DNA from 2 places in the Sporosarcina sp. Y1004 genome. Region 2 is predicted to be linked to the other one. Evidence: riboswitches for the same ligand, from Rfam matches in the RefSeq annotation. Region 2 holds a riboswitch; the other holds the start of a gene.

Region 1 (4,432 bases), on a different contig from region 2:
TCCGATGCGTTTTTTATAATTTATGATTAAGCCAAGAACACCCGTGACTTCAGACGTGGGATGAATTGGCTTTCTTTTTTTGTTTTAAAGCGACATTGCCATGCGAACACCTGTTCTTTTTGGTAGAATATTCTTAGGAAGGCAGGTGACGAACTATGGAGCCGAATAAAGAATATCGAACTATCCGATTTACACTATTCCCCGTCAACCGGAACAGTCGCATCATGCAAATGCTTTTCAAGATCAGCACGGAAATCTGCTTTCTGCGCGTCACTCCAACCAAGCTCTTTGCTCATCATTGCGATGACGGACACTTTCCACTCGTTCACCCATTGAATATCAAACAGTAATGCGCCCGTACGTCGCCAGAAAAAGTCGACGGGTGTACGGACGAATTCATCTGTGATCGAGTAAAGGACTTGCGTATAGAGGTAGACGGGTAGCCCAGAATCTTGCGCTGCCTGCTCGTTTTTCTGTAATAAATCAAAAAGGATATCTACATTTGAGCCATACTTTTTCACGAGGGACTGCGCTCTTTCCTGATCCAATCCGAGTTTTATGCCTTGTTTGATTTTCCGATACATGAACGTTTCAAAGTTTCGGGAACCTCCGACGTGTCCGCCTGAAATGGGCATATTCTTCGTGCTGGACGGAGAAAATAATACTCCTGTATCTGTTTTGAGTTTTGATGCGACGACATCTACAATCGTCTCCGCCATTTTTCGATAGCCCGTCAGTTTTCCTCCAGCAATGGTGATTAACCCCGAAGCGGACTCCCAGATTTCATCTTTTCTTGAAACTTCGGATGCCCCTTTACCTTTTTCATTGATCAAAGGCCGTAGCCCAACCCAGCTGGATTCAATATCACTCGCCGCAATGGTTAACTTCGGAAAGATGAGAGCGATGGCGTCCATCAAATAATCGCGGTCGCTTACGGTCATTCGGGGATGAACCATGTCCCCTTTGTAATCAGTGTCTGTCGTCCCGACGTACGTTTTCCCATCCCGTGGGATTGCCAACACCATCCGGCCATCTGGCGTGTCAAAGTAAACAATCTGATTCAAAGGAAATACACTTTGGTCAAAAACGAGATGAATGCCCTTCGTCAAACGAATTTCCCGTGAATCCAAGGAGTTGTCTTTCTCCCTCAATGTATCCACCCATGGTCCGGCAGCGTTCACTATTGTTTTTGCGCGTATTTCACTAGTTTTGCCATTTAATTGGTCAACGACGGATACGCCTGTAACGTTTCCTTCATTGTAAATAAAATCAGTCACTTTTGTATAATTGAATACAGTAGCGCCTTGACTGACAGCTTCTTTCATCACTTCAATCGTCAGTCTCGCATCATCCGATCGGTATTCAACGAAACGGCCAGCCCCAAGTAACCCTTCAGTTCTGAGTTTAGGCTCCGCATGCAACGCTCTTTCTCTAGTCAACATACTTTTTCGTTCTTCTTTTTTCACGCCCGCCAAAAAATCATAGACGCGTAACCCGATAGAGGTACTGAATTTACCCATTGATCCGTCCTTATAAATCGGCAATAGCAGCCACTCGGGCTTCGTCACATGGGGTCCGTTTTCATAGACGACCGCCCGTTCCTTGCCTGTTTCCGCAACGATCTTCACTTCAAGGTTTTTCAGGTAACGCAAGCCGCCATGAATCATTTTTGTGGAACGACTGGACGTCCCAGCAGCAAAATCCTGCATTTCCACAAGCACTGTTTTCATGCCGCGACTGGCTGCGTCCAAGGCAATTCCAGCCCCCGTAATGCCGCCTCCGATGATTAATACATCAAATTCTTCCGCTTGTAATGTTGAGAGTTCTTCATTTTTATGTAACTCATTAGGTTGTTCACTCATTATAGTTAAAGCCTCCACATATTGTATTGGTCCATTAATTATACTACAATTTAGATAACTGAATCTCTTGATTTACAAAACGTTTAGAAAATAGTAATATGTAGCCAGTGTTTTAACTATTTGGTGGGTTTTAATTACATAGACAATTAGTAAGAGGCATGCTATAATTTCATATAACATTGTGCGAATCTAATGGTAATTAAAAATAATAAATATACTCTTATCAGGAGCAGGCGGAGGGAAAAGCCCGATGAAGCCCGGCAACCGACTCAATTGAGCACGGTGCTAATTCTTACAGCATTGATGCTGAAAGATAAGAAGTTGTGTGAAAAACCTCTTCTTAACTGAAGGGGTTTTTTTATCATCATAGACAGTACATAAGGAGGAAATAACATGAATACATCAAGTCATCAGGAACTAGCAACCTATGCATTTTTAGAAATCGATGAAATCGTGAAGTATGTTAAAAAGCGTGGCTTCTTTAGTGAACAAGAACAAGTTGTTGTGACGGAAGTAAGTGATGGGAAGATCAATCATGTTTATCGATTAACGGGGGAACAGAAGAGCTTGATACTCAAGCAGGCTGTACCTTACGCGAGGATTGTTGGAGAGTCAATGCCTATCCCAATCGACCGGGTCGTTCTCGAAGCGAAAGTATTACAGGAATACGATAACATCATTCCCGGTTCTGTTCCGAAAGTGCATCTTCTGGATGAAATCATGGCAATTGTTGTGATGGAAGACATGCATCCGATGGAAATGGGGCGCACGGCTTTGAATAATGGGACGGAATCCACCGTATTTGCGAGAGACATAGGTGTATTCAGTGCGAAGACCACTTTTTATACGTCCGATTTCTACCTGGATCCAAAATTAAAGAAAGAGTTGAATGCCTCTTTTACAAATCCGGCTATGCGGGAAATGACGGAAGAGCTCTCTTTCGATTGTCCATACAATTTGCATGACAGCAATTTCTTTGAAGAAGGCTTGAAAAATGATGTATTATTTCTAAGTCAAGACCACCAGTTAAAGCTGGAAGTCGCGAAATTAAAACATAAGTTCATGACGAAAGCGGATGCGCTCATCCATAGCGATTTACATAGTGGTGCCATTTTCATGGGAGAAGACAAAACAGTTGTATTCGATACCGAGTTTGCTTGTTTTGGGCCGTTTGGATTTGACATGGGGCATTTTATCGCAAGCTTGTTGTTAAATGGAATCGGACATCCTGAATTTCAAACGAAGCGCTATGAACAAGCGCGGGAAGCTTGGTATGCGTACGCCGATACATTCGCCCAAGTTTGGAGAGAAGAATCCAATGAACCTTATACACAACTCGACGGCTTCCTGACGCATGTAATGGATGAGAACTTTACCGATATGCTAGGGTATGCAGGCTGCGAATTGGTCCGCCGCTCTATTGGTATTGCACAAATTGACGATTTAAATTATGAAGAAGATGAAGAAAAACGTATGGCCAGAAGGAAAAAAGTGTTGGAGCTCGGGAAGTATTTGATACTTAACCGTAATACAATACGCTCTCTTGAAGAATTGGAGAGCTGGTTCATCGACAGTAGTCACAAGGAGGAATTTTAATGGGAGTTACAGCCACTTATCTATTTCCGACACATCCAGAGCAAGAAAAAATAGCGGAGCAACATGCACTCGGGCTCACAATTGGGTCTTGGACGGATATTCCGCATCTTGAACAGCAGCAATTGAAGCACCATAAAGGTGAAGTCGTTTCTGTGGAACAAGGGGAAGTGAAGGATACGGTGAAAATCTTTTACCCATCCGCTAACTATTCGGCAGATCTTCCCGCGATCTTCACGACTGTCTACGGCAAGCTTTCTTTTTTTGAAGGCTATGAATTAATCGATTTGGATTTTGGCAAACAATTGCTTGCACAATTTCCAGGACCACGATTCGGTACAAAAGGGATTCGAGAGCAGTTGAATGTGATGGATCGCCCATTGCTGAAAGCCATCTTCAAGGGAGTCATGGGAAGAGATCTCTCCTTTTTCTCCGGCCAACTGGAAGAACTGCTAGCTGGCGGTGTCGATCTCATTAAAGACGATGAAATTCTATTTGAAAATGAATTAACACCGTTTTACAAGCGAATTACAACAGCAAAAGACATTATCGATCGGCATTATGAACAGACAGGAAATCGGGCATTGTATGCAGTGAACTTGTCGGGACGGACGAATGAGCTTCATGACAAGGCAGAACAGGCGGCAGCGCTCGGCGCAAATGCGTTATTATTTAATGTTCACGCGTACGGTTTGGATGCACTTCAAACGTTGCGTGAAAATAACAATATCGGTTTGCCGATTGTTGCGCATTCCGCTTTATCGGGCGTTCTAGCAGGACAAGCAGGTGGCGGATTCTCTTACTCATTATTGGTAGGGAAATTAACGCGACTCATCGGCGGAGATCTGTCCTTGTTCCCAAGTCCTTATGGCAATGTCGCCATTTCGAAATTCGATGCGTTGGCAATCAATGAAGCGCTGATAGAAGACAATGGCTTCGAAAAAACTTTTGCAGTACCATCCGCTGGAATTCACCCA
Region 2 (4,432 bases):
TTCTCTCCCTATCATCTTTTATCAACAACTTTTGAAATACGATCTCCTGCAAATTGAATTAGTTGTACAAAAATTATTAATATCACGACAGTGACAACCATAATCGTATTGTCGTAACGATAATAACCAAACCGGATTGCTAAATCGCCGATTCCTCCACCGCCGACAACGCCTGCCATCGCCGAATAGGCGACTAAACTAATGACTGTCATTGTCACACCTTGAATAATACTTGTTTTCGCTTCCGGCAGTAGCACATCTTTGATAATCATCCATGGCGTCGCACCTACCGCGATTGCAGCTTCAATGACACCTTTATCAATTTCACGTAGCGAAGTCTGCACGATTCTAGCAAAAAATGGAATCGCAGCAGCAGATAACGAAACGCTCGCTGCGCCAGGACCAATCGGAGTTCCTACTATTAAAATAGTCAACGGGATCAGCGCGACTAGTAAAATAATGAACGGAACAGAACGGACCATATTGACGATAAAACCGAGAACTGAATTCAATACCCTGTTCTCTAAAAACAGTCCTTTTTCCGTGGTGAACAATAGGATTCCTAACGGCAGTCCAATAACTAGCGCGATGGCAAGAGAAATACCTATCATATAAAGCGTCTCACCAAATGCTTTCGTAATATCAGGCATTAGCTCCATAACATGTTGAATATCAATTCCCATATTCAATAACCTCCACTTGGGCAGCCCGCGATGACATATAGGCAATGGCCTTTTCTATTTCGTCATCTTCCCCTTTAAGTTCCATTAAAAAAGTACCTAGAGGCATTTCTTGAATATATTCAATCGAGCCATGAAGGAAATTACCTTGTACCCTAAATTGCTGGACCATATCTGAGATAATTCCCTCGCCCGCCACATCCCCTTTAAACATAACTTTAACGAGTTGTCCCGTACACCTACTCAATATTGCTGATGGAACATCAAACGATACGACACTACTGATAAACTCCTTGGTTAATGTTTCTTGAGGGTTTGAAAAGATATCATATACTTGTCCTTCTTCAATCACTTTGCCATTTTGCATAATCGCCATTCGATCGCAAATTTCCTTCACTACATTCATCTCATGCGTAATAAGAACAATTGTAATACGCAATTCCTTATTGATTTTTTTCAAAAGCCGTAAGATTGATAGCGTTGTATTCGGATCGAGTGCGGAAGTTGCTTCATCACAAAGCAAAACGGATGGGTTATTCGCAAGCGCACGAGCAATGCCCACTCTCTGCTTTTGGCCACCACTTAACTGTGCAGGATAGACGTCACGCTTATCAGAAAGGCTGACCATTTCAAGCAACTCTGTCACCCGTGTATTTATTTTATCGGGAGATGTTTTTGCAGCTCGCAATGCAAATGCAATATTTTCAAATACAGTCTTTTGGCTGATTAAATAAAAGTGCTGAAAAATCATTCCGATTTTCAAACGCGCCAGACGAAGTTTATTTCCTTTTAGATTCATCAGATTTAAACCGTCGACTAAAATCGTTCCACTCGTTGGTTTCTCCAATAAGTTGAGGCATCTGATAAGTGAGCTTTTCCCTGCGCCCGAGTAACCGACGATTCCGAAAATCTCTCCTGTGTTTATGTCTAACGACACATTATCAACGCCGGTAACAACTCTCTCTTTTGTTGTATATACTTTCGACACGTTTTGTATTTGTATCATATAAATCTCCTCTTTCTTTAAATGGAAGTATGAAATCTCTGGATGCCTGACCATATAAAAATGCTTCTTTCATAATAAGAAAGAAGCACCGAAAAAGGTTTCAGCTCATCTTTCAGAATGAATTTCACTCTGTAGGAGTTAGCACCTTCCTTGCTTTACACAAGGGGTTGCTGGACGTCATCGGGCCTATCCCTCAGTCTCTCTTGATAAGTACCATTATATTATTGTTTTGATGATATACCATTAATAGTAGTCATTTCTAATTAATTTGTCAACCTATCATCATGCTATCCTTTTCGGAAGTATTGTCAATTAAGTTGCATTCCATGTATACTAACCTTAAAATAATAGTTTTTTACTATATAGAAAACGGGGTTATTAAATGGCACTATCAAATCGATTAAAAAACTTACCGCCGCACTTTTTCGCATCACTTGTACGAAATGTTGAAGAAGCTCTTTCGGAAGGTCGAGACGTTATTAACTTGGGGCGTGGTAACCCCGATCAACCTACTCCACCTCACATTGTAAAAGCACTTCAAGAAGCGGTTGAAGATCCAGCAACACACGGGTACTCCCCGTTCAGAGGAACGCCCGAATTAAAACAGGCGGTTGCCGACTTTTATAAGCGAGAATACGATGTTCAAATTGACCCGACAACAGAAGTCGCAATTCTATTTGGTACAAAACCCGGCTTGGTTGAGTTACCGCTTGCCATAATGAACGAAGGTGAATTACTTTTGCTTCCGGATCCTGGATATCCCGATTATTTATCAAGTGTAAGCTTGGCAAACATTAAATATGATTTAATGCCATTGGTAGCTGAGAATGATTTTTTACCTGATTATAATGCCTTAACGGAAGAACAAAAAAAACAAGCAAAATTAATGTATCTGAACTACCCGAACAATCCAACCAGCGCAACTGCCAATATACCTTTCTTCGAAGAAACGGTTGCATTGGCAAAAGCCAATGATATTGCCATCCTTCACGACTTCGCTTACGGTGGAATCGGTTTTGACGGCGTTAAGCCTGTCAGTTTCCTACAGGCGGAAGGCGCTAAAGACGTTGGCATTGAAACGTACACGTTGTCAAAGACCTATAACATGGCCGGTTGGCGGGTCGGCTTCGCTATCGGTAATGCCGATATCATAGAAGCAATCAACTTATTACAAGACCATCTATTCATTGATATTTTCCCGGCTGTTCAGCGCGCGGCTGCGGCTGCGTTAACAGGAAGCCAAGATTGTGTAGATGAACTCGTATCCCTCTACGAAGGTCGCAGAAATGTCCTAATTTCCGAATGTAGACGAATCGGTTGGGACGTCGTTGCCCCAACAGCTTCTTTCTTCGCTTGGTTGCCTGTTCCAATAGGATATACAAGTGAGTCTTTCACCAATTTACTATTGGATAAAGCGGACATTGCCGTTGCACCAGGGCACGCCTTCGGAAAACATGGCGAAGGTTATGTACGCGTAGGCTTATTAGTAGAAGAAGATCGTATAGTTGAAGCAATTGCAAGGATTGAAAAACTCGGTCTATTTTCTTAATGATTATTGTGTATGTTGAAATATAGAATCATTTTAACTTCGCTTGCGCTAAGGAATGGCTCTGGCTGCCCTTGAATGGAGCCTATGCACAGTTTATACACCGTATTCACTATTTCCACTCATCTAATTACCAAAGTAAGGGATCAAAACTTGTGTAGTTTTGATCCCTTACTTTTATGTTAATTCATATTAAAATTTAATGTTATCCGGGTCTGGACCAACTCGATGATTCTTATTCAAACTATCGATGCGTGCCATATCTTCTGCTGTTAACTTGAAATCGAACACGGTAGCGTTTTCGGCGATGCGATGTTCTTTCGTAGATTTCGGAATTGTGATAACGCCATTTTGTAAGTCCCAGCGTAAAATGACTTGGGCTATGGATTTACCATATTTATCGGCAATTTCTTGAAGTTCCGTATTATCGAGCAACCCTCCCTGCATAAGCGGAGACCATGCTTCCAATTGAATATCATGTTGTCGGCAAAATGCATGCAGTTCTTTTTGTGTCAAACGTGGATGATATTCCACTTGGTTTAGCATCGGTTTAATTTCCGCATCTTTCATCAAATCTTCCAGGTGATGAATCTGGAAGTTACTTACACCGATTGCTTTAACCCGACCATCCTTATAAAGGGTTTCCATTGCGCGCCATGCTTCTTTATATTTACCAGCTACTGGCCAATGAATTAGGTATAAATCCAAATATTCTACACCTAGTTTAGTTAAGCTTTCTTCATAAGCTGCGATTGTCGTTTCGTACCCCAACTCTGAATTCCAGACTTTTGATGTGATGAATAGATCTTCTCTTGCAACTCCAGATTCCGCCATTGCTTGACGAACACCTTGTCCCACGCCAACTTCATTGCCATAAATCGCGGCTGTATCGATACTGCGATAGCCATGTGTAATTGCAGTTTTCACTGCATTCACCAGTTCTTGTCCCTCTTTAACTTTAAATACCCCAAGACCCAACCAAGGCATTTTCACGCCATTTTGCAATTTTGTTGTTGATTGTAAGTTGTTCATAATTCAATTCCCTCCAATGTTGTAATTACCACTATATTGCAATCATTTCTCATCTAAAATTGCTTCCTTATTCAGGATGTACCTAGTTTTTGCTGATCTTTCCTTTCCAGCGCTCCGCTGATTCCTGTTAATAGTGCGGCAACCAGTACCATTGTCCCTCCAATCCAA

The links. A riboswitch is a leader RNA that binds a small molecule or an ion and turns the genes downstream of it on or off. The one in region 2 is predicted to bind S-adenosylmethionine.
Region 1: it holds a riboswitch for S-adenosylmethionine, as region 2 does, so the genes downstream of both, mtnK (S-methyl-5-thioribose kinase) here and AC25Y6_RS05135 (methionine ABC transporter ATP-binding protein) in region 2, are expected to answer to the same signal.

Annotation. Positions count from the first base shown of each region.
Region 1 covers NZ_JBYHFQ010000021.1:55,932-60,363, forward strand. Annotated here, with positions in the region: gene AC25Y6_RS14045 (glycerol-3-phosphate dehydrogenase/oxidase) at 195-1,865, opposite strand; SAM riboswitch class I at 2,080-2,182, shown strand; gene mtnK (S-methyl-5-thioribose kinase) at 2,256-3,458, shown strand; gene AC25Y6_RS14055 (2,3-diketo-5-methylthiopentyl-1-phosphate enolase) at 3,458-4,432, shown strand, end outside.
Region 2 covers NZ_JBYHFQ010000005.1:43,494-47,925, forward strand. Annotated here, with positions in the region: gene AC25Y6_RS05130 (methionine ABC transporter permease) at 12-683, opposite strand; gene AC25Y6_RS05135 (methionine ABC transporter ATP-binding protein) at 673-1,686, opposite strand; SAM riboswitch class I at 1,789-1,899, opposite strand; gene AC25Y6_RS05140 (aminotransferase class I/II-fold pyridoxal phosphate-dependent enzyme) at 2,069-3,235, shown strand; gene AC25Y6_RS05145 (aldo/keto reductase) at 3,425-4,267, opposite strand; gene AC25Y6_RS05150 (MFS transporter) at 4,336-4,432, opposite strand, start outside.